Regions from separate parts of the Enterobacter sp. PL_is379 genome, predicted to be linked through region 2. Evidence: predicted binding sites of a transcription regulator. Region 2 holds the regulator's gene; each other region holds the start of a gene.
What was found. The regulator PurR, encoded in region 2, represses purine synthesis genes. The targets are predictions, from matches to a motif close to CANGCAAACGTTTGCNTG.
Positions count from the first base shown of each region.

Region 1 (7,396 bases), on a different contig from region 2:
TCAAGCGAGACCGCAAAGTTCAGCGTCTCTTCGCTGGGTTTGGGGGTGTGCACGCCAATTTTGCAGCTTTTTTGCAGCGCGTCCGGCAGCCGTACGTCGCTGTCTTTGTCATAGCGCATGTCAACATAGTAGGTAGGGTCAAAGGTGGAAAAGCGGTACGTTTGCCCCGCCAGCGGCTGCGGATGCGCCAGCGGAAGCACGAACGTCAGCACCGCCTGGTGCCCTTCACGCGTCATCCCGTATTCCGTGGGTCGGTTCAGAAATTTGACCTTTTGCCCGTTGTGCCAGAATTCAGTGAAGTAGTGCTGGCCGAGCACGTTGGCCATTACTTCCGCCGCCAGCTTTTTCCAGATTTCATCGCCGGGCTTCGCATTTCCCGCATCGTAGAGCAGATCGGCCGAGGTGATTTCATCCATCGTCCAGCGCATTTTCAGGCCGCTCAATTGCGTGCCGTCGGTGACCAGCTCGGTTTTGATGTCAATAAAGCTGTGAGGGTGTGCGCTGGCGGTTAAGCTGATAACCGCCAAAAATAACGCCATCGCACATTGTTTAACTGTTTGCATCAATTCCTCACGTCAAAAATTCTGTGATGTTCCCCAGCAATCCTGAGTGAAAGGCCTGCCGGCGCGCTTTTCAGCGCTCATCCTTTAGCTATTCTTATCAAACATTCACACTGGATACCTGACAGATGATGACGACGCTTGAAATTCCATCTGTGCTTTCCAGTTCGCAGCGCCGCTGCCAGGTGCTTTTAATGCTTTACCTGCCCGATGCTGCCGTCACCGCACAGAGCATAATCGCTGCCAACGGCGTGGACGACGCGATGGCACGGCAAGATATAGCCGAGACGCGCGATGAAATCCAGCGCTATCACCGGCTGGATATCGTCACGCACCACGACGGCTGCTACCGGATTGAAGGCACAGCCCTGAATCAGCGTTTATGCCTGCTGCACTGGCTGCGCCGGGCGCTGCGGCTTTGCCCGCAGTTCGTCTCGCACCAGTTTACCCCCGCATTAAAAACCGCGCTTAAACAACACGGCATTGCGCGTCCGCTTTACGACGATGCGAACCTGCGGGCGCTGATCGGCTTCTGCTCACGCAAGCTCCAGCGCCAGTTTGAATGCCGCGACGTCCAGTTTTTACAGCTTTATCTGCAATACTGCCTTATTCAGCACCAGCTCGGGAATACGCCGAAGTTTTCCCACGTTCAGCGCAGCTGGACCCAGTCGAGAGGGGAGTATTTTACGGCCCAGGAGATCGTGCGCCACTGGAGACGGCGCGTCCCGCAGGGTGCCCACGGGGATGAACAGCTGTTTCTGGCGCTGCTGTTTATGATGCTCCGCATGCCCGATCCGGTGCTTGATAAGCACCAGCAGGATCAGCGTCTACGTCGGGCCATCGTGCGCATGGTGGCCCGCTTTCGTTCCCAGACCGGGATGAACTTCAGCGATGAACAAGGGCTGACCGATCAGCTGTATATCCATCTGGCTCAGGCGCTGGACCGTTCGCTGTTTGAGATCGGCATCGACAATAACCTGCCGGAGGAGATCCACCGCCTTTATCCCCGACTGTTACGCACCACGAAAGAGGCGCTGTTTGAGCTGGAGGCGGAATTTGGCCTGCGTTTTTCCGATGAAGAGATGAGCCTCGTGGCGGTGATTTTTGGTGCCTGGCTGATGCAGGAGACTGACCTGCATGAAAAACAGGTGATCCTGCTGACGGGAGACGATAAAGCCAGCGAGGAGCGGATTGAACAGCAGCTTCGCGAGCTGACGCTGCTGCCGCTCAACATTCGCTACCTGACGCTGCAGGCCTTTCAGAAAGAGGGGGCACCGCGCGAGGCCGCGCTGGTTATCACCCCCTACCCTACAGCCCTGCCGCTGTTCTCGCCGCCGCTGATCCATGCCGTTGAGACATTGAACGCGCAGCAGCAAGAACATATTCGCGCCATGCTGGAATCATAGCGACGCGCGGGCGGCCACTTTAGGGCGAACAACGATGGCGGGCAAGGCGACCAGCGCCATCACCCAGAAGACGCCGTGCCCCAGATGCTGATAGAGGAACCCCGCAAACACCGTCATGATCGCGATACTGCCCCCCATTGCCACTGCCGAGTAGACGGCCTGCAGGCGAATCACGTCCCCGCCCTCACGCGCAGCGATATAGCGCATGGCTGCCAGATGGCACACGGTAAAGGTGCCGCAGTGAAGAATTTGCGCCACAATCAGCCACGGCAGATCGGTCGTCCAGCCCATAATCCCCCAGCGCGCCACCCCACACACGGCGGAAAGCAGCAGCAGGTCACGCGCGCCAAAGCGGCGGAACAGTTTTTTGCTCAGGGCAAAGATAATGACTTCGGCCACCACGCCCAGCGACCACAGATATCCCACGGCGGAAGCGGAATACCCTGCCCCCTGCCAGTAGATAGCGCTGAAGCCATAGTACGCCGCATGTGCCCCCTGAAGGAGGCACACGCACGCCAGAAAACGCCAGCTCTGTGCGACCAGGCTCCGCCATGCGGGCCAGCCGGCGCTCTCCTGATGGCGGCTTTCCCCTTGTGGCATCACCGACGGTCGCAGCAGCATGCCCAGCAGCATCGAGGCAATACCGATGCTCAGCAGGGCAAGAATGGCGCGATAATCGTAAAGGCTGACCAGTTTGCCCACCAGCGCCGAGCCAATCACAAAGGCGATAGAGCCCCACAGGCGCACGCGACCATAGTCCATGGTGATCTGCTTTTGCCAGGTGTTCGCCAGGGCATCCGTCAGCGGCACCAGCGGTGAGAAGAACAGGTTAAAGCCGACCATCACCACCATCAGCCAGGCAAACTGGTGGCTGACCCAGAAGCAGGCCACAAAGACCAGGGTCAGCAGAGCAAGAATGCGCACGGCCTTGATCAGTAAGGAGGGATCGCTGACGCGCGGGGCAATCAGCAGGCTGCCGAGGAAACGCGCCACCAGCCCGGCCCCCAGCAGGACGCCGATGGTCTCGGGCGTCAGGCCGATACCCTTGAGCCAGACGCTCCAGAAGGGCAGAAAAATGCCGTAGCTAAAGAAATAGGTGAAATAACTGAGCGCCAGCCAGCGCGTGGAATGCAAGACCATGAATCCCTCCCGAAATCGAGGCCATAGTCTGGCGAGAATATAAAAATTAAGCAAGTAGATAGCCTGCTATAAATTAACGAAAAATTAACATCTTGTGCAGTCGCCTGGCTTATGGCAGGGAATGGAAATATGTATTACGTTTAAATTACTCCACTTGCAGAGGTTTTCTGCCATGAACTCACTACGTTATCTCGATTTCGGTCAGTCGCGTCACCTGCTGCTGTTGATCGGCCGCATCGCACTTGTCGTGCTGTTTATTATCTTTGGTTATCCAAAACTGACGGGATTTAGCGGCACCGTACAATACATGACCTCGCTGGGAACGCCGATGCCCATGCTGGCGGCCATTATTGCGGTGGTGATGGAAGTACCTGCCGCCATTCTGATCGTACTGGGCTTTTTCACCCGTCCTCTCGCGGTACTGTTTGTGTTCTACACCCTCGGAACGGCGGTGATTGGGCATCACTACTGGGATATGACCGGTGATGCGGTCGTACCGAATATGATTAACTTCTACAAGAATATCAGTATTGCTGGCGCCTTTATTTTGCTGGCGATTGTTGGTCCCGGCGCGATTTCCCTTGACCGGCGTTAAGCCATAAAAAAAGGCCGCAAGCGCGGCCTTTTTTATTTCTGCAAAGCAGAGGAATTATGCGTATACCGGGAAGCGTGCGCAGATATCCAGAACTTTACCTTTGACGCGCTCGATAACCGCTTCGTCATTGATGTTGTCCAGAACGTCACACATCCAGCCAGCCAGCTCTTTCACTTCCGCTTCTTTGAAGCCGCGGCGAGTCACGGCCGGAGAACCGATACGGATACCGGAGGTCACGAACGGGCTCTTCGGATCGTTTGGCACGCTGTTTTTGTTCACGGTGATGTTGGCGCGGCCCAGGGCAGCGTCAGCTTCTTTACCGGTCAGGTTCTTATCAACCAGATCCAGCAGGAACAGGTGGTTTTCAGTACCGCCGGATACCACTTTGTAGCCACGGTTCAGGAACACTTCCACCATCGCTTTGGCGTTCTTGGCAACCTGCTGCTGATAAACCTTGAACTCAGGCTCCATCGCTTCTTTCAGCGCTACCGCTTTTGCCGCGATAACGTGCATCAGTGGGCCGCCCTGCGCGCTTGGGAACACCGCGGAGTTCAGTTTTTTGTACAGCTCTTCGTCACCGCCTTTCGCCAGGATCAGGCCACCGCGTGGACCCGCCAGGGTTTTGTGGGTGGTGGTGGTCACAACGTGAGCGTGTGGAACCGGGTTCGGGTAAACGCCTGCGGCGATCAGACCCGCAACGTGCGCCATGTCAACGAACAGGTAAGCACCGATGCTGTCTGCAATTTCACGCATTTTTGCCCAGTCAACGATACCGGAGTAAGCAGAGAAGCCACCGATGATCATCTTCGGTTTGTGCTCTTTAGCCTGCTTCGCCATGTCTTCGTAGTCAATTTTACCGGACTCATCGATACCGTAAGGGATGATGTTGTACAGTTTGCCGGAGAAGTTAACCGGGGAGCCGTGAGTCAGGTGGCCGCCCTGCGCCAGGTTCATACCCAGAACGGTATCGCCCGGCTGCAGCAGCGCGGTATAGACCGCGAAGTTAGCCTGAGAGCCAGAGTGCGGCTGCACGTTCGCGTAGTCAGCGCCAAAGAGTTCTTTCGCACGGTCGATAGCCAGTTGCTCAACGATATCAACGTACTCGCAACCGCCGTAATAGCGTTTGCCAGGGTAACCTTCAGCATATTTGTTGGTCAGCTGAGAACCCTGCGCCTGCATAACGCGCGGGCTGGTGTAGTTTTCGGAGGCGATCAGTTCGATGTGCTCTTCCTGACGTACTTTTTCCTGCTCCATAGCCTGCCACAGTTCGGCATCATAATCGGCAATGTTCATTTCACGCTTTAACATCCGCATCTCCTGACTCAGCTAACAAGTAAATTTTGGCCTGAAAAGGCAGTCCTGTTGGACGACGGGCAACAGTATAACTGATTAGTTCTGTGATAACAGGTCTTGACAAACGATTTTACGCAAACGTTTTCCTACCCGCCACGCAAGGGTTTGAGGAATAAAGCTCTCGCCCTTTCCAGCGGATTTCTTTTCAGGTTTGTGATGCATATTTTTCATCTTGCAAAGAACCATTTACAACGCAGGGGTATTTTTTATAAGATGCATTTAAAATACATCATTAAAGTAACATCAGAAGGACGCGCTCATGCTCGACGCTCAAACCATCGCTACCGTAAAAGCCACCATTCCTCTGTTGGTGGAAACCGGCCCTAAACTCACCGCCCATTTCTACGATCGCATGTTCACGCACAACCCGGAGCTCAAAGAGATATTCAACATGAGCAACCAGCGTAACGGCGATCAGCGCGAAGCGCTGTTCAACGCCATCGCGGCCTACGCCAGCAATATTGAAAACCTGGCTGCACTGCTGCCCGCGGTGGAAAAAATCGCGCAGAAGCACACCAGCTTCCAGATCCAACCCGAGCAGTACAACATTGTGGGCGGCCACCTGCTGGCGACGCTGGACGAGATGTTCAGCCCGGGCCAGGAGGTGCTGGACGCGTGGGGTAAAGCCTACGGCGTGCTGGCAAACGTGTTTATCAACCGTGAAGCACAGATCTACAGTGAAAACGCCAGTAAGAACGGCGGCTGGGAAGGCACGCGGGCGTTCCGCATCGTCGAGAAAACCCCGCGCAGCGCATTGATTACCAGCTTTGAGTTTGAGCCGGTGGACGGTCAACCGGTGGCCGATTACCAGCCTGGCTGGTATCTGGGCGTGTGGCTGAAGCCAGAAGGCTTCCCGCATCAGGAGATCCGTCAGTATTCTCTTACCCGCAAGCCAAACGGTAAAGGCTACCGCATTGCGGTGAAGCGTGAGGACGGCGGTCAGGTTTCCAGCTGGCTGCACAACGAAGCGAACGTGGGCGACGTGGTCCATCTGGCCGCGCCGGCGGGTGATTTCTTTATGGCCGTTGAAGCAAACACCCCGGTTACGCTGATCTCTGCGGGCGTCGGCCAAACGCCAATGCTGGCGATGCTCGATACGCTGGCGAAATCTCGCCACGGCGCGCAGGTTAACTGGTTCCATGCCGCCGAGAACGGCGATGTACACGCCTTTGCGGAGGAGGTGAAAACGCTCGGGGCGTCCCTGCCGCGCTTTACCGCGCACGCCTGGTATCGCCTGCCGACGGAGGAAGACCGCGCAGCTGCCCGCTTTGACAGCGAAGGTCTGATGAATTTAAGCCAGATGGAAGGGGCGTTTAGCGCGCCGGACATGCAGTTCTACATCTGTGGGCCGGTGGCGTTTATGCAGTATGCCGCTCAGCAGCTGGTTGAGCTGGGCGTGAACAAAGACAGCATTCATTACGAATGTTTCGGGCCGCATAAGGTGCTGTAATGAAAAAGCCCCTCGTTCGAGGGGCTTTTTTTCGCCGGGTGGCGGCTGCGCCTTACCCGGCCTACAAAACCGTTGGCAATGTTAAATCGCGGCGTCGTCTTCTTCGCCGGTACGGATACGGATCACGCGCGCCACGTCAAAGACGAAGATTTTACCGTCGCCAATTTTGCCGGTTTGCGCGGTGCGGATAATGGTATCCACACAGGTATCAACGATATCGTCGCTGACCACGATTTCAATTTTCACTTTCGGCAGAAAGTCGACCATGTACTCTGCGCCACGGTAAAGCTCGGTGTGGCCCTTCTGACGACCAAAACCTTTCACTTCCGTCACGGTCATCCCGGTGATGCCGACTTCCGCCAGAGCTTCACGCACATCATCCAGTTTGAAAGGTTTAATAATCGCATCAATCTTTTTCATGGTGGGTCCTTAAACTCTTGCCTGTAAGCTGCCTCGTAATCGATTGCTCACAGTACCATACGGCATTACTCTTTAAAATCGTTTGCTTCCAGCTCGTGGCGCGACAGCAGCTTGTAGAACTCGGTGCGGTTGCGTCCGGCCATGCGCGCGGCGTGGGTCACATTGCCTTTGGTGATCTGCAATAGCTTGCGCAGATAGTTGAGCTCAAACTGATTCCGCGCTTCGGCAAACGTCGGCAGCGCCGTGTTTTCCCCTTCCAGCGCCTGCTCCACCAGCGCGTCGCTGATGACCGGTGAAGAGGTCAGCGCCACGCACTGCTCAATCACGTTGACCAACTGACGCACGTTGCCCGGCCAGCTTGCGGCCATCAGCCGCTTCATTGCATCGGTGGAAAACGCGCGCACGAATGGTTTATGGCGATCGGCCGCCTGGCGTAAAAGGTGGTTCGCCAGCAGCGGAATGTCTTCCGCAC
Region 1 is NZ_JBVPGT010000029.1:314,357-321,752, forward strand. Features, by position in the region: gene AC0TOY_RS13975 (DUF1007 family protein) at 1-563, opposite strand, end outside; gene csiE (stationary phase inducible protein CsiE) at 689-1,966, shown strand; gene AC0TOY_RS13985 (3-phenylpropionate MFS transporter) at 1,961-3,106, opposite strand; gene AC0TOY_RS13990 (DoxX family protein) at 3,279-3,701, shown strand; gene glyA (serine hydroxymethyltransferase) at 3,756-5,009, opposite strand; gene hmpA (NO-inducible flavohemoprotein) at 5,314-6,504, shown strand; gene glnB (nitrogen regulatory protein P-II) at 6,586-6,924, opposite strand; gene glrR (two-component system response regulator GlrR) at 6,990-7,396, opposite strand, start outside.
Region 1: glyA (serine hydroxymethyltransferase) is a predicted target of PurR. The motif match lies at 5,126-5,143, and genes of this name have one in related genera.

Region 2 (7,396 bases):
GGGAGCACTCCGGCTCCCGTTAACACTTAATATTTATCGTATTTAATCGAACCAAATTTAGTATAGGCCTCAAAATTTGGTGATTCAATAGAAAATTGTTAGCAACCTAATCACTGAAATGTAACATGATTTCTGGCGCAATCAGGCATGCGAGGTTTCCACCTGAGCGCCGCTATCCTGCTCACGCTGCGCGGAGGCCTGCATGCGATAGCCCATCACCGCCAGCGCAACGGTGACCAGCATCACGCTGGTGGTGGTTAACAGTGGCGTCGCAATCAGCGCCGAGACCACCAGACTTGCCAGGAAGCACAGACCCAGCTGCAGGGTATTTTGCAGCGCGGCGGCGCGGCCTGTCGCCTGCGGGAACGGACGCAACGCCTGTGCCACCACGATCGGGTAAATCGCCCCGTTCGCCACGGCCATCACGCAGAAGGGAATCAAAATTTCAGCCAGGCCCGCGCCCGGAATAAACCCGACGGCCCAGGTACCGATGACGCTCAGCGCATACAGCACCAGCAGCCATGGCAGCATCTGCTGACCTTCCCATTTTTGCAGCGCCGCGCGGCAGCCGTACCCGCCCACCAGGAACGCGATGGTCTGCGGAACATAGCTCAGACCGATGGCCGCCGGGCTGTAGCCCATATCGTGCAGAATAAACGGCGAACCGGTGAGCCACGCGAAGAAGCTGGCCGAACAGGCGGCATAAATCAGGACATTCCCGCGATACGCCTTGGCGCTCAGCAGGGAGGTGAAGGTAATCGGCTTCGCATCCGCATGCGCCTCTTTTTTATGCGCGGGCTTAAGGGCAAACGCCGGCAGCATCAGCACCAGCGTGATGGCAAACAGCGTGGCAAAAATGGCCTGCCAGTCAAAGTGCGCGAGGATCCAGCTGCCCAGCAGCGGAGCCAGGGCAGGGGAAAGACCCACCAGCGGCATAATGGTGGCGAAAATACGGTTTGTGCGGTTAGCCGGATAGTAGTCGGTCACCAGCGCCTGCCAGGTCACCGCCGCAGCACAGACGCCCACGGCCTGAATAAAGCGCAGCACCAGCAGCCAGGTGGCATCGCGCACCCACAGCATCCCCAGGCAGCCCACGGCAAAAATGGCCAGACCCAGCAGCAGTACCGGTTTACGACCAAAGCGATCCGAGAGCGGTCCCCACAGCAGCTGCGCGAAAGCAAAACCGGCAAGGAACAGGCTCAGGCTGGCGCTGATGGCCGCCGCAGGGGTTTGCAGGTCTTCCTGCATCGCGGCAAACGCGGGCAGGTACATGTCGGTGGCCAAAAAGCCCAGCACGCTTAAGCCGCCGAGCCAGACTAAAAATCCTTTCCTGGGTTGCATTCTCTTATTCTCCTGAGGAGGCAGGTGTACGTTGGCGCAGAGTGTAGGGAGTGCAAAGCCGCTTGTGAAACGCTAATATTTGGCGGGTGCATTCAAATTTTTTGCAGGCAGAAAATGTGGTCAGATTATTCTCTTGAAGTGGTCGATGCTGTCGCGCGTAACGGCAGCTTTAGCGGTGCAGCGCAGGAGCTGCACCGCGTCCCTTCGGCCATCAGCTACACGGTGCGTCAGCTGGAGGAGTGGCTGGCGGTTCCGCTGTTTGAGCGGCGCCATCGTGATGTGGAATTAACGCCCGCAGGGGCGTGGTTTTTGAAGGAAGGGCGTTCTGTTATCAAAAAAATGCAGATCACCCGCGAACAGTGTCAGCAGATCGCTAACGGCTGGCGGGGGCATCTTTCCATCGCGGTGGATAACATCGTTAAGCCGGAACGTACCCGGCAGATGATCGTCGATTTCTATCGTCATTTTTCAGATGTCGAGCTGCGGGTCTCGCAGGAGGTGTTCAACGGCGTCTGGGATGCGCTGGCGGACGGCAGGGCAGAGATGGCAATCGGGGCCACGCAGGCGATCCCGGTCGGGGGACGTTACGCCTTTCGCGATATGGGGATGCTGAGCTGGAAGTGCGTGGTGGCAAGCGATCATCCGCTGGCGGCGATGGAGGGGCCGCTCAGCGATGATACGCTGCGCAACTGGCCGTCGCTGGTGCTGGAGGATACCTCCCGTTCATTGCCCAAGCGTATCACCTGGCTTCTGGACAACCAGCGGCGGGTGGTGGCCCCTGACTGGGAATCGTCGGCGACGTGCCTCAGCGCCGGACTGTGCGTCGCGATGGTGCCCGTTCATTTCGCGCGTCCGCGCATCGATACCGGAGAGTGGGTTGAGCTGACGCTGGAGAATCCGTTCCCGGATGCGGCCTGCTGCCTGACCTGGCAGCAAAGTGATGTCTCGCCTGCGATGGCCTGGCTGCTGGATTATCTGGGAGACAGCGAAACGCTAAACCGGGAATGGTTACGGGAGCCAGCGTAGCTGGCCCCGTAAAGCGATTAACGACGGTAATCGCGGAACGGACCGTCCGCAACGGAACGGCGTTCGATAAGACGCGGGTGAACTTCAATGGACTGCGACTCTTCACGTTTGTTGACGATCCTGTCCATCAGCATATTGAAGGCCGTTTCGCCCAGCGAATCTTTCGGCTGGTGAATGGTGGTTAACGCTGGCGTGAAGAAACGCGCGTTACGCACGTTGTCATACCCGATCACGGAAATATCCTGCGGTACACGCAGACCCAGTTCGTCGGCAGCGCAGAGCGCGCCCATTGCCATGATGTCACCCCCGCAGAAAACGGCGGTCGGACGGTGTGGCTGGGAGACGATCTGCTGCATTGCGCGGTAGCCCGACTCCGGCTCAAAGTCACCCTGCACAATCCAGTTTTCCGGCACGTTGATCAGCGCTTCTTCCATCGCTTTCATAAAACCGGCCAGACGGCCCGCGCCGGTGTTGCGCTCCAGCGGACCGGGGATCACGCCAATCTCGCGGTGACCGCGTTCGATCAGATAACGACCGGCCATATAGCCGCCTTCGAAGGCATTATCGATAACGGAATCAGTGAAATCCGCGCGCGCTTCACCCCAGTCCATGACCACCATAGGAATATGGCGATACTCTTCGAGCATCGACAGCACGGATTCCGGGTACTCGGAACACATTACCAGCAGGCCATCAACGCGCTTTTGCGCCATCATCGACAGATAGGCGCGCTGTTTTTCAATGCTGTTCCACGCGTTGCCCAGAATCAGGGTATAACCTTTCTGGAAGCAGTTTTTCTCAACCGCTTCAATGATCTCGGCAAAATAGGCCGCTTCACTGCTGGTGGCCAGCAATCCAATGGACTTGGTGTGATTAACCTTGAGGCTGCGCGCAACCGCACTTGGCGAATAGTGCAGCTCTTTGATCGCTGCCCAGACGGCGTTGCGCGTCTCTTCCGCCACAAAGCGGGTTTTGTTAATTACATGTGATACGGTTGTAGTGGAAACGTTTGCGCGTTTTGCTACGTCTTTAATTGTTGCCATTAAATGTCACTCCAGACCATATCCTAAACTCCTGAAAAACTTGAAGGTAAACGTTTGCCTTCTCTCACCCTTATCACGCAATCTTGAATTGCGGCACGCCGGGAAAACGACACGGGACGTCAGGAGGGGGTCAATGGCCGGTACGCTAATAAATTTAGCGTGGAATTTTGTCCTATCTTGATGAAAAGGGGAAGAGGTAAAGTGTTTATCAGCCTAAATCCAGGAAGATTTTTGACGTAAATTATGCAAAAATGAGCAGGCTCACTTTTCGTGGGGGGATTAAAAGGAGAAAAATTGATGAGTTCCGATCTGAAGTTTTCGCTGTTCACCACCGTTATTGTGCTGGCTCTGATTGTCGCGGCCGGTCTGACGGCTGCGCTGCACTGATTTACGCGGAGGGAGAGCCTTCTCCCTCCCGATCGACCCGATTGTTACTTCTCTGGCAAAAATCTTTTGCCATTTTGTTAACTTCTCATTTTTTGTGATTGATGTCATGCTTTCCGCTTCTTTGTTCTGTGTCACCACATGACACGGCATCCGGAGTTGACGCATGAAAATCAATTTTCCCCTGCTGGCCCTGGCGATTGGCGCTTTTGGGATTGGCACCACTGAATTCTCCCCGATGGGGTTACTGCCCGTCATCGCCCGCGGCGTGGACGTCTCGATCCCTGCGGCAGGGATGTTAATCAGCGCCTATGCTATCGGCGTGATGGTGGGGGCGCCGCTGATGACGCTTCTCCTTTCGCACCGCGCGCGCCGCAATGCGCTGATTTTCCTGATGGCGATTTTCACCCTGGGCAACGTGCTTTCGGCCATTTCGCCGGACTACACCACGCTGATGCTGTCGCGTATTCTGACCAGCCTTAACCACGGCGCGTTCTTCGGGCTGGGATCGGTCGTGGCTGCCAGCGTGGTGCCAAAACATAAGCAGGCCAGCGCCGTAGCAACCATGTTTATGGGGCTAACGATTGCCAACATCGGCGGGGTGCCTGCGGCAACCTGGCTGGGGGAAGCGATCGGCTGGCGGATGTCATTCCTGGCGACGGCCGGGCTGGGCGTGGTCGCGATGGTGGCGCTGTTCTTCTCCCTGCCGAAAGGCAGCGCGGGTGAACGTCCTGACGTGCGCAGAGAGCTGTCGGTGCTGGTGCGCCCGCAGGTGCTCTCCGCGCTGCTCACCACCGTGCTGGGGGCAGGGGCGATGTTTACCCTCTACACCTATATTTCACCGGTATTGCATGACATCACCCACGCAACGCCTCTCTTTGTGACCGCGATGCTGGTGCTGATAGGCGTGGGCTTCTCGATCGGCAACTATCTCGGTGGGAAATTTGCCGACCGTTCCGTAAGCGGCACGCTGAAGGGCTTCTTAACCCTGCTGATTGTCATCATGATTGCCATTCCGTGGCTGGCGCGTAATGAGTTTGGCGCCGCGATCGCGATGGTCGTCTGGGGAGCCGCCACCTTTGCCGTGGTGCCGCCGCTGCAGATGCGCGTGATGCGTGTTGCGCATGAAGCGCCGGGCCTCTCATCGTCGGTCAACATCGGCGCCTTCAACCTGGGCAACGCGCTCGGTGCGGCGGCCGGTGGGGCCGTGATTTCAGGGGGACTGGGGTACAGCTTTGTGCCGGTGATGGGGGCGATTATTGCCGCGCTCGGCCTGCTGCTGGTGATGATGTCGGGTCGTAAACAGCCTGAAGCAGCCTGCGCTGCGGAATAAACCAAAAACGCAGAAGGGCGAACCCTTCTGCGTGTCTCTTACGCGGCGAAGTTCTTCGTCACAAAGTCCCAGTTAACCAGTGCCCAGAAGTGCTCCAGGTAGTTCGGGCGCGCGTTGCGGTAATCAATGTAGTAAGCGTGTTCCCATACGTCCACGGTCATCAGCGGCTTAGCGCTGGTGGTCAGCGGGGTGCCTGCGTTAGAGGTGGACACGATAGCCAGTTTGCCATCCGCCTCTTTAACCAGCCACGTCCAGCCCGAGCCGAAGTTCTTGATGGCTGCATCGGTAAATTTCGCTTTGAAATCCGCGAAGCTGCCAAAGGCGGCGTTGATAGCGGTAGCCAGTTCACCGACAGGTTCACCGCCGGCGTTTGGCGCCAGGCAGTGCCAGTAGAAGGTGTGGTTCCACACCTGAGCCGCGTTGTTGAATACGCCACCCTCTGAGCTGCGGACGATCTCTTCCAGCGTTTTGCCTTCAAAATCGGTGCCCTTGATCAGATTGTTCAGGTTAGTGACGTACGTCTGGTGATGCTTGCCGTAATGATATTCCAGGGTTTCCGCAGAAATATGCGGTGCCAGGGCGTCTTTTGCATACGGTAGTGCAGGTAATTCGAACGACATTGCTTCTCTCCTTATTGTATTTTGCGTTGCCAATAACCACACAGACAACAGGGACAGGATAGCAAATTGAAAGGGTATGCAAAAGAGGAACTTACCCTGCCACGGGTGTGGCAGGGTAGGGGTTAGCGAATGGTTTTCGGCGTCATTACGCGACGTGCGCCGACGTAATGGCGTACCCAGTAGTCTTCACTGAGAGAGGTGATCTGAATATCCTGGCCGCTACGCGGTGACTGGATGAATTTTCCGTTGCCGACATAGACGCCGACGTGGTCAGCCGTGCCGCGACCCTGAGTGCGGAAGAATACCAGATCGCCGTTTTCCAGCTCACCGCGGTCAACCGGTGAGGCATCGCGCAGGTGGTACATCTCATTAGCGGTACGAGGAATGCGGAACTTGACCAGATCTTTATAGGCGTAATAGACGAGGCCGCTGCAGTCAAAGCCGGTACGCGGCGAGCTGCCACCCCAGTGATAGGGTTTGCCAATCTGCCCCATCAGTTTGTTCATCGCGGTTTTTTGCGCTTTCTGTACGCGCACTTTATGCACTTCCGCTATTTTCGTGACCTTCGTGCATTTCGCCTTATGGCCTTTACGCGTGATGCATTTTTCAGTAACAAGGTTAGCGGCGGTTTGCGAAGCTTTACTTTTGGCGGAGTGGGCAGTACGGGAAGGTTTGGTTTTCGTCTTGCTGGAAGCGGTCTGTTTCGTCTGAGCCGGTGTTTTTTTCTTGTCGTTCTTAGCGGTGGTTTTTTTCTTACGTTCTGTGGCTTTCACCAGATGGTTTTTTTGTACAGCAGAATGCCGCGCCTGCTGAGAGGCGTTTGCCACTGGCGTGAAAGTGAGTGAAGTAAACAGTAAAGCACAGAGCGTGATCGAGATTTTATTTATCCGCGCCACTGGGCAGTCCCCTGATTAATGCAGGTCATCAATAATACCCGCGTGTGATTTACAAAGCCCGTCGATTCTAATCTATAAAAAGCCAGAAAGTTAATAGCATTTTTCAATCTACAATCGTGTTTCGTAAGCAAGTGCAAAAAAATTCATCGTTCTGTCGCTCATTTGCCCATTCCCTAAGCAAAACCCTGACCGCCGCAGGGGTAAACACCATTTGCAATGCAACTTTTCCTGACTCGGAGTAGAATGTATAAACGTGACAAAAATGTTATTTTCCGATGCCAGTCTGAACCGCTACAATGTCAGACGAATGCCGTAACAGAAGTTAAAGGAAGCAAGACATGAGCACCACTATTGAAAAAATCCAGCGCCAGATCGCTGAAAACCCGATTCTGCTGTATATGAAAGGTTCTCCAAAGCTGCCAAGCTGCGGCTTCTCCGCGCAAGCGGTTCAGGCGCTGTCTGCCTGTGGTGAGCGTTTTGCTTACGTTGATATCCTGCAGAACCCTGACATCCGCGCTGAACTGCCGAAGTACGCGAACTGGCCGACGTTCCCACAGCTGTGGGTAGACGGTGAACTGGTTGGCGGCTGCGATATCCTGATTGAAATGTATCAGCGCGGCGAACTGCAGCAGCTGATCAAAGAGACGGCAGCGAAGTACAAAACGGAAGAGCCGGACGCAGAGTAATTTTCTGCGCAAATAAAAAAGCGACCAGATAAGGTCGCTTTTTTTTTATTCTTCGCTGTCATCCATC
Region 2 is NZ_JBVPGT010000028.1:84,841-92,236, reverse strand. Features, by position in the region: gene punC (purine nucleoside transporter PunC) at 142-1,341, opposite strand; gene punR (DNA-binding transcriptional activator PunR) at 1,456-2,367, shown strand; gene purR (HTH-type transcriptional repressor PurR) at 2,385-3,410, opposite strand; gene cydH (cytochrome bd-I oxidase subunit CydH) at 3,708-3,797, shown strand; gene AC0TOY_RS11185 (MFS transporter) at 3,961-5,127, shown strand; gene sodB (superoxide dismutase [Fe]) at 5,166-5,747, opposite strand; gene AC0TOY_RS11175 (C40 family peptidase) at 5,870-6,643, opposite strand; gene grxD (monothiol glutaredoxin 4) at 6,982-7,329, shown strand; gene rnt (ribonuclease T) at 7,375-7,396, opposite strand, start outside.

Region 3 (7,396 bases), on a different contig from region 2:
AAAATTACCGCTAAGTCTGTGGCTCTGGAAGAGGGTGCAATTCTTGCTCGCTTCGACACCACCGACACGCAGCTCCGCGCACGTGAAGCGCTGATGGGCGTGCTGGGTGACAAATACGTCGTGGCGCTTAACCTTGCCCCTGCAACCCCGCGTTGGCTGGCTGCGATGAAAGCAGAGCCAATGAAACTCGGTCTTGACCTGCGTGGCGGCGTTCACTTCCTGATGGAAGTGGATATGGATACCGCGCTTGGCAAGCTGCAGGAACAGAATATCGACAGCCTGCGCAGCGATCTGCGTGATAAAGGCATCGCTTACACCACCGTGCGTAAAGAAGATAACTACGGCATGAGCATCACGTTCCGCGACAGCGCGGCGCGCGATCAGGCTGTAGATTACCTGACCCAACGTCACCGTGACCTGGTGATCTCCTCGCAGGGCAGCAACCAGCTGCGCGCGGTGATGACCGATGCGCGTCTGAAAGAAGCGCGTGAATATGCCGTTCAGCAGAACATCAACATTCTGCGTAACCGTGTAAACCAACTGGGCGTGGCTGAGCCGCTGGTACAGCGTCAGGGTGCTGACCGTATCGTGGTTGAACTGCCGGGTATCCAGGACACTGCGCGTGCGAAAGAGATTCTGGGTGCGACCGCAACCCTGGAATTCCGTCTGGTGAACTCCAACGTCGATCAGTCCGCTGCAGCCGCAGGGCGTATTCCGGGTGACTCCGAAGTGAAACAGACTCGCGAAGGTCAGCCAGTTGTGCTGTACAAACGCGTGATTCTGACCGGTGATCACATCACCGACTCCACCTCGAGCCAGGACGAATACAACCAGCCGCAGGTTAACATCTCGCTGGATAGCGCGGGTGGTAACATCATGTCTAACTTCACCAAGGACAACATCGGCAAGCCGATGGCGACCCTGTTCGTGGAGTACAAAGACAGCGGTAAGAAAGATGCAAACGGTCGTGCGGTGCTGGTGAAAGAGGAAGAGGTGATTAACATCGCCAACATCCAGTCTCGTCTGGGTAACAGCTTCCGCATTACCGGTATTAGCAACCCGAACGAAGCGCGTCAGCTCTCCCTGCTGCTGCGTGCCGGTGCGCTGATTGCGCCAATTCAGATTGTTGAAGAACGTACCATTGGTCCAACACTGGGTATGCAAAACATCCAGCAGGGCCTGGAAGCGTGTCTGGCCGGTTTGGTTGTCTCTATCCTCTTCATGATCTTCTTCTATAAGAAGTTTGGTCTGATTGCGACCTCCGCGCTGATCGCCAACCTGGTGCTGATCATCGGCATTATGTCCCTGCTGCCGGGGGCGACGCTGACCATGCCGGGTATTGCGGGTATCGTCCTGACCCTTGCGGTGGCGGTCGACGCCAACGTACTGATTAACGAACGTATCAAAGAAGAGTTGAGCAACGGTCGCTCTATTCAGCAGGCGATTGACGAAGGCTATAAAGGGGCGTTCAGCTCCATCTTCGATGCGAACGTAACAACACTGATTAAGGTTCTTATCCTGTATGCAGTGGGTACTGGCGCGATCAAAGGCTTTGCGATTACAACCGGTATCGGTGTCGCAACGTCAATGTTTACCGCTATTGTCGGCACCCGTGCCATCGTGAACCTGCTGTACGGCGGCAAGCGCGTCAAAAAGCTGTCTATCTGAGGAGTGCGTTGTGGCACAGGAATATACTGTTGAACAATTGAACCACGGCCGTAAAGTCTGGGACTTTATGCGCTGGGACTACTGGGCCTTCGGCATTTCAGGTTTCCTGCTGATTCTGTCCATCGTCATTATGGGCGTGAAAGGCTTTAACTGGGGTCTCGATTTCACCGGTGGTACGGTTATCGAGATCTCCCTGGAAAAACCGGTCGATATGGACCAGATGCGCCTGTCTCTGCAGAAAGCGGGCTTTGAAGAGCCGCTGCTGCAGAACTTCGGCAGCAGCCGCGACATCATGGTGCGTATGCCGCCGGTGCACGATGCTAACGGCAGCCAGGAGCTGGGCAGTAAGGTTGTTAGCGTGATTAACGAAACAACCAGCCAGAACGCGGCGGTTAAGCGTATTGAGTTCGTCGGCCCAAGCGTGGGTGCTGACCTGGCCCAGACCGGCGCGATGGCGCTGCTGGTGGCGCTGATCTCCATCCTGGTATACGTCGGTTTCCGCTTTGAGTGGCGACTGGCGGCCGGTGTGGTTATCGCCCTGGCGCACGACGTGGTGATCACCATGGGCATACTGTCGCTGTTCCACATTGAGATTGACCTGACGATCGTGGCATCCCTGATGTCCGTTATCGGTTACTCACTGAACGACAGTATCGTGGTATCTGACCGTATCCGTGAAAACTTCCGTAAGATCCGTCGCGGTACGCCGTACGAAATCTTTAACGTGTCGTTGACCCAGACGCTGCACCGTACCTTGATCACCTCCGGTACCACATTGATGGTGATCCTGATGCTGTTCCTCTTCGGTGGTCCGGTACTGGAAGGCTTCTCGCTGACCATGCTGATTGGTGTCACCATCGGTACGGCATCGTCTATCTACGTTGCGTCTGCACTGGCTCTGAAACTCGGCATGAAGCGCGAGCACCTGCTCCAGCAGAAAGTGGAGAAAGAAGGGGCGGATCAGCCGTCCATTCTGCCGTAAAGCGACGTTTAGCGCGTTATCGAAATCCCGGTCTGTTGACCGGGATTTTTTTTTATCTGCTCCTGACAAACACTCCTGACAGTATGCTGTCAGGAGCCCTGTCGTAGACTCTTTTCGAACCCAAACAAGAGTCAGGAGGATGTATGAAAAGCGTCATTAACTGGTTTGAAATTCCGGTCACGGATATGGATCGCGCCATCAAATTTTATGAGCCAGTGATGCAGCTCGCGCTGCGTCGCGAGAAAATGGACTGCGCTGAGCTGGCCGTTTTCCCACATGAGGATCCGGGTACCGGCGGGGCTCTGGCAAAATTTGACGGCGTTACACCGTCTTTGCAGGGCGCTATTATTTACCTGCATACTGACAACCTGGCGGCCACGCTCGATCGCATCGCCTCTGCGGGCGGCGAGTGCGTGTTTGGCCCGCTGGAACTGCCGCATGGCATTGGCACTATCGCCTTGTTTACCGACAGCGAGGGTAACCGCGTCGGTCTCCATCAACCTGCCTGAGAGCGGAATAAGATATGACCCGACGCGCTGACCGTTTGTTTCAGATTGTGCAGATCCTGCGGGGCAGGCGTCTGACAACGGCAGCGCATCTGGCGGACCGGCTTGGCGTGTCCGAGCGTACGGTCTACCGCGATATCCGCGACCTGTCGCTTTCCGGTGTGCCGGTGGAAGGTGAGGCAGGGAGCGGATATCGGCTGATGTCGGGTTTTGACCTGCCGCCACTGATGCTGACAAATAAGGAATCTGAGGCGCTGATCGTCGCGATTCGCCTGCTCAAAACCTGGGGAGGGGAATCGCTGTCGCGCGAGCTGGAGTCGGCTCAGGAAAAGGTGCTGGCGATTCTGCCCGAGGAGAGTCGTCGAAAGGCGGAGCAGACGCGGATCTACGCCCCGGATTTTTGCATGCAAAGCCACTCCCGCAGCGATTTTGACAGGATTCATCAGGCGATTTCCGCCCAACAGGTGCTGGCGCTGCATTACCGTGATGAAGCAGGACAGCTGTCTAATCGTGAGGTTCAGCCGCTGGGGCTGTTCTTCTGGGGAGAGCGCTGGCTGCTGGCGGCGTGGTGTGAACGGCGCGATGACTATCGCTGTTTCCGGCTCGACAGATGCCTCAATATTGTGACTACGGAAAGGCGGTTTAGCGAGAGTGCGGACAGGTCTCTGGCAGATTTTTTGCGGAAGGTTAAGCAGTAAAAAGCCGGGTGGCGGCTACGCCTTACCCGGCCTGCATTCGGATCGTTGGCCCGGTAAGCGTAGCACCACCGGGCGAAACCCACACTGATTAGAAGTTGTAACCTACAACCAGGTAGCCACCCCAACCGGTTGATTTAGACGTGAAGTCACCCTCACCCCAGTTAACGGTATCCCCACCTTTCCACTGGCCGCCGTTATGGAAATAACGCGCGACGACAGAGTAGTGCCAGTGATCGTAGTTCAGGGCCAGAACGTGGCTGGACGCGATAGAGTTACTGGTGCGGTTCTTGTCATCACCCAGATCTGAGCCCCAGTCGAAGTTGGTGAAGCCGATGTAGGTCAGCTGGCCACCCCAAACCTGAGTGATTGGCACAAAGTATTTTACTTTGAAACGGTAGCCATCCCACTCGTTTTCGTTTGAAGCGCCATAGTTCTGCCACTGGTATTTAGCATACACGTTCAGAGACAGGCCCATTGGCAGACCGGTATCGATATCTGTACCCAGACCCATGTACCAGGTGCTCTGACGGCTGCCTTTGTTATCGCCCATATCGTAGATATAGTTGTTGGCGAAATACCATTCTTTGAACGGACCAAAACTCAGGTCGGTACCCGTCAGTTTATCAATAGAGAAACGCGGTTCGATTTCCATGAACAGCGGGGAACCGTCGGACCAGATACCTTTGTCGTTACCGTTACCCCAGTCAAAGGTCTTAGGAATATCGATATAGCCATAGAAATCAAACCAGTCTTTTTTAGCAAACGCTTCGTATTCCAGATAAACGTCGTTGTTCAGCTTCGGAGAAAAGCGCGTGTGGTAGCTGCCGACCACGTTAACGCTCTGGTGCCACCAGTCGGAGAGGTATTGTGGTTTATCGTTTTCCGCTGCGTTAACAGTGAAAGAGGAAGAAAGTGCCAGCACGGCGCCAGCTGCGAGTAATGTTTTTTTCATAATCATGCCACTGATTGAAATTCCCTTCCGGGAGTGAAAAATGCGCGAATTGCGTTTCTAAATATTTCGTGTTTCTGCGGTGCCTATTATAGGAATCCCTGCTCACAAAAATATGTGTTGTTTCACATATCTCTCACACACGTAATCGATTGCGTTCACGTTTGCGTACTTTAAACGGCCGGGATTGTAGCGGCAATCATTTATGTTGCCAATCCATACTAAATGTAAATGTTAGCGGAGTGACATTTCACTCCGCTAAAAGAGGGGTTACTGAGCGGCGGGCTGGATATCGTGAATGCGGATGAAACCTAACTGATCCGGAGTCAGTCCGTTAAGCTGCAGTGGAATGTCAACATCGCTCGGAGCCAGCACGCTGGCCGGTGCGGTGAACAGCTGACGATTAACATTCACCTCCTGGTAGCTCTCCGTGGTGCCCTGGATCTGTCCCCATTCGACGGTGCCGCTGAAGGCTGGCAACGGATCGTTGGATTCTCCCTGGATGCGTAATGTTGCGCGAGTACCATTTGCATTCGCCGCCACGTTTACCAGAGACATTTTTAGCGTGCCAATCTGACTATTGAGCCGCGCGGGCGTGTTCGCCCCCGGTAGCAGATAAACCCCGCTGCTGGATTTAGCATTCAGCGCGTTTTGCTGGGTGATCTTCACCGTTTCTTTGTTCAGTTTGTCCATCGCCGTATTGAGCGTATTCACGCTCTGTTTCATCTGACGGACTTCGGTTTGCTGTGCACAGGCGCTAAGGGTGAAGAGGCTCCCCACCAGCAAAATTTTCAGGTAACGTCTTGTCATTGCGTTTATTTCCTTGAAATAACGGATCGTCCTAATGGTAGCCAGCATCATCGTGTCAGACATAGATCCTTTGTCTCAAAAAGCTCTTCCTTTGTTGTCAGGCCAGATCAGGGTAAAATGAAAATTAGTTAACCGGATAACAGGGATACCGTATGCATTGCCCATTCTGCTCCGCTGTGGATACCAAAGTCATCGACTCTCGTCTTGTGGGCGAAGGGTCATCCGTACGCCGTCGTCGGCAATGTCTGGTGTGCAACGAGCGTTTCACGACCTTTGAGGTTGCTGAGCTGGTAATGCCGCGCGTGGTAAAAAGCAACGACGTGCGAGAGCCGTTTAACGAAGAGAAACTGCGCAGCGGGATGCTGAAGGCCCTGGAAAAACGTCCCGTCAGCGCGGACGACGTTGAAATGGCGTTAAACCACATAAAATCTTACCTTCGTGGTTTGGGTGAGCGTGAAGTGCCGAGCAAAATGATCGGCAACCTGGTGATGGAGCAGCTGAAAAAGCTCGATAAGGTCGCCTATATCCGCTTCGCTTCGGTCTACCGCAGTTTCGAAGATATCAAAGAGTTTGGCGAAGAGATCGCCCGCTTACAGGATTAAGCTCATGCAGGATGAGATTTACATGGCGAGAGCCATGAAGCTGGCGCAGCGCGGTCGTTTTACTACCCATCCTAACCCGAACGTCGGGTGCGTTATCGTCAAAGATGGCGAGATCGTGGGGGAGGGGTTTCACTATCGTGCCGGCGAACCGCATGCTGAGGTTCATGCGCTGCGCATGGCCGGCGAGAAGGCGCGCGGTGCTACGGCCTACGTCACACTGGAGCCCTGCAGCCATCACGGGCGTACGCCGCCGTGCTGCGAAGCGCTTATCGCGGCAGGTGTTTCGCGCGTGGTCGCATCGATGCAGGATCCGAATCCGCAGGTAGCCGGACGCGGTCTGTATCGCCTGCAGCAGGAAGGCATTGACGTCAGCCATGGCCTGATGATGCAGGACGCGGAAGCGCTCAACAAAGGCTTTCTGAAGCGCATGCGCACGGGGTTCCCGTATATTCAGCTCAAGCTGGGCGCCTCGCTGGACGGTCGTACGGCGATGGCAAACGGCGAAAGCCAGTGGATCACGTCGCCACAGGCAAGGCGCGATGTGCAACGTCTGCGCGCGCAAAGCCATGCTATTCTCACCAGCAGTGAAACCGTTCTGGCTGACGATCCGGCTATGACCGTGCGCTGGGACGAACTGAATGCCGATACTCAGGCGCTTTACCCGCAGGAGAACCTGCGTCAGCCGCTGCGTATTGTCATTGATAGCCAGAACCGGGTGACGCCGGAGCACCGCATCGTCCAGCAGCCGGGTGAAACCTGGATTGCCCGTACTAAAGAAGATACGCGCGAATGGCCGGAAGGCGTGCGCAGCATTATGGTGGCGGAGCATAACGGTCATCTGGATCTGGTGGTGCTGATGATGCTGCTCGGCAAGCAGCAGGTGAACAGCATCTGGGTCGAAGCCGGGCCAACGCTCGCCGGTGCGCTCTTACAGGCCGGACTGGTGGATGAATTGATTGTTTACGTTGCGCCTAAACTGTTAGGTCACGATGCGCGCGGCCTGTTTGTGCTGCCTGGCCTTGAAAAACTGGCCGACGCACCGCAACTCAAATTTAGCGAGATTCGTCCGGTAGGTCCGGATGTCTGCCTCCACTTAACGACAGCGTAATTGCTCCTGAAATAGGGAAGCAGTGCGCAAAGTATTATGATAAGATCCGCCCCCCTGCGGGGCCAAATGAACC
Region 3 is NZ_JBVPGT010000026.1:145,619-153,014, forward strand. Features, by position in the region: gene secD (protein translocase subunit SecD) at 1-1,668, shown strand, start outside; gene secF (protein translocase subunit SecF) at 1,679-2,650, shown strand; gene AC0TOY_RS08650 (VOC family protein) at 2,794-3,159, shown strand; gene AC0TOY_RS08655 (helix-turn-helix transcriptional regulator) at 3,174-3,854, shown strand; gene AC0TOY_RS08660 (nucleoside-specific channel-forming protein Tsx) at 3,943-4,806, opposite strand; gene AC0TOY_RS08665 (SadB/YajI family lipoprotein) at 5,074-5,613, opposite strand; gene nrdR (transcriptional regulator NrdR) at 5,766-6,215, shown strand; gene ribD (bifunctional diaminohydroxyphosphoribosylaminopyrimidine deaminase/5-amino-6-(5-phosphoribosylamino)uracil reductase RibD) at 6,220-7,323, shown strand.
Region 3: AC0TOY_RS08660 (nucleoside-specific channel-forming protein Tsx) is a predicted target of PurR. The motif match lies at 4,945-4,962, and genes of this name have one in related genera.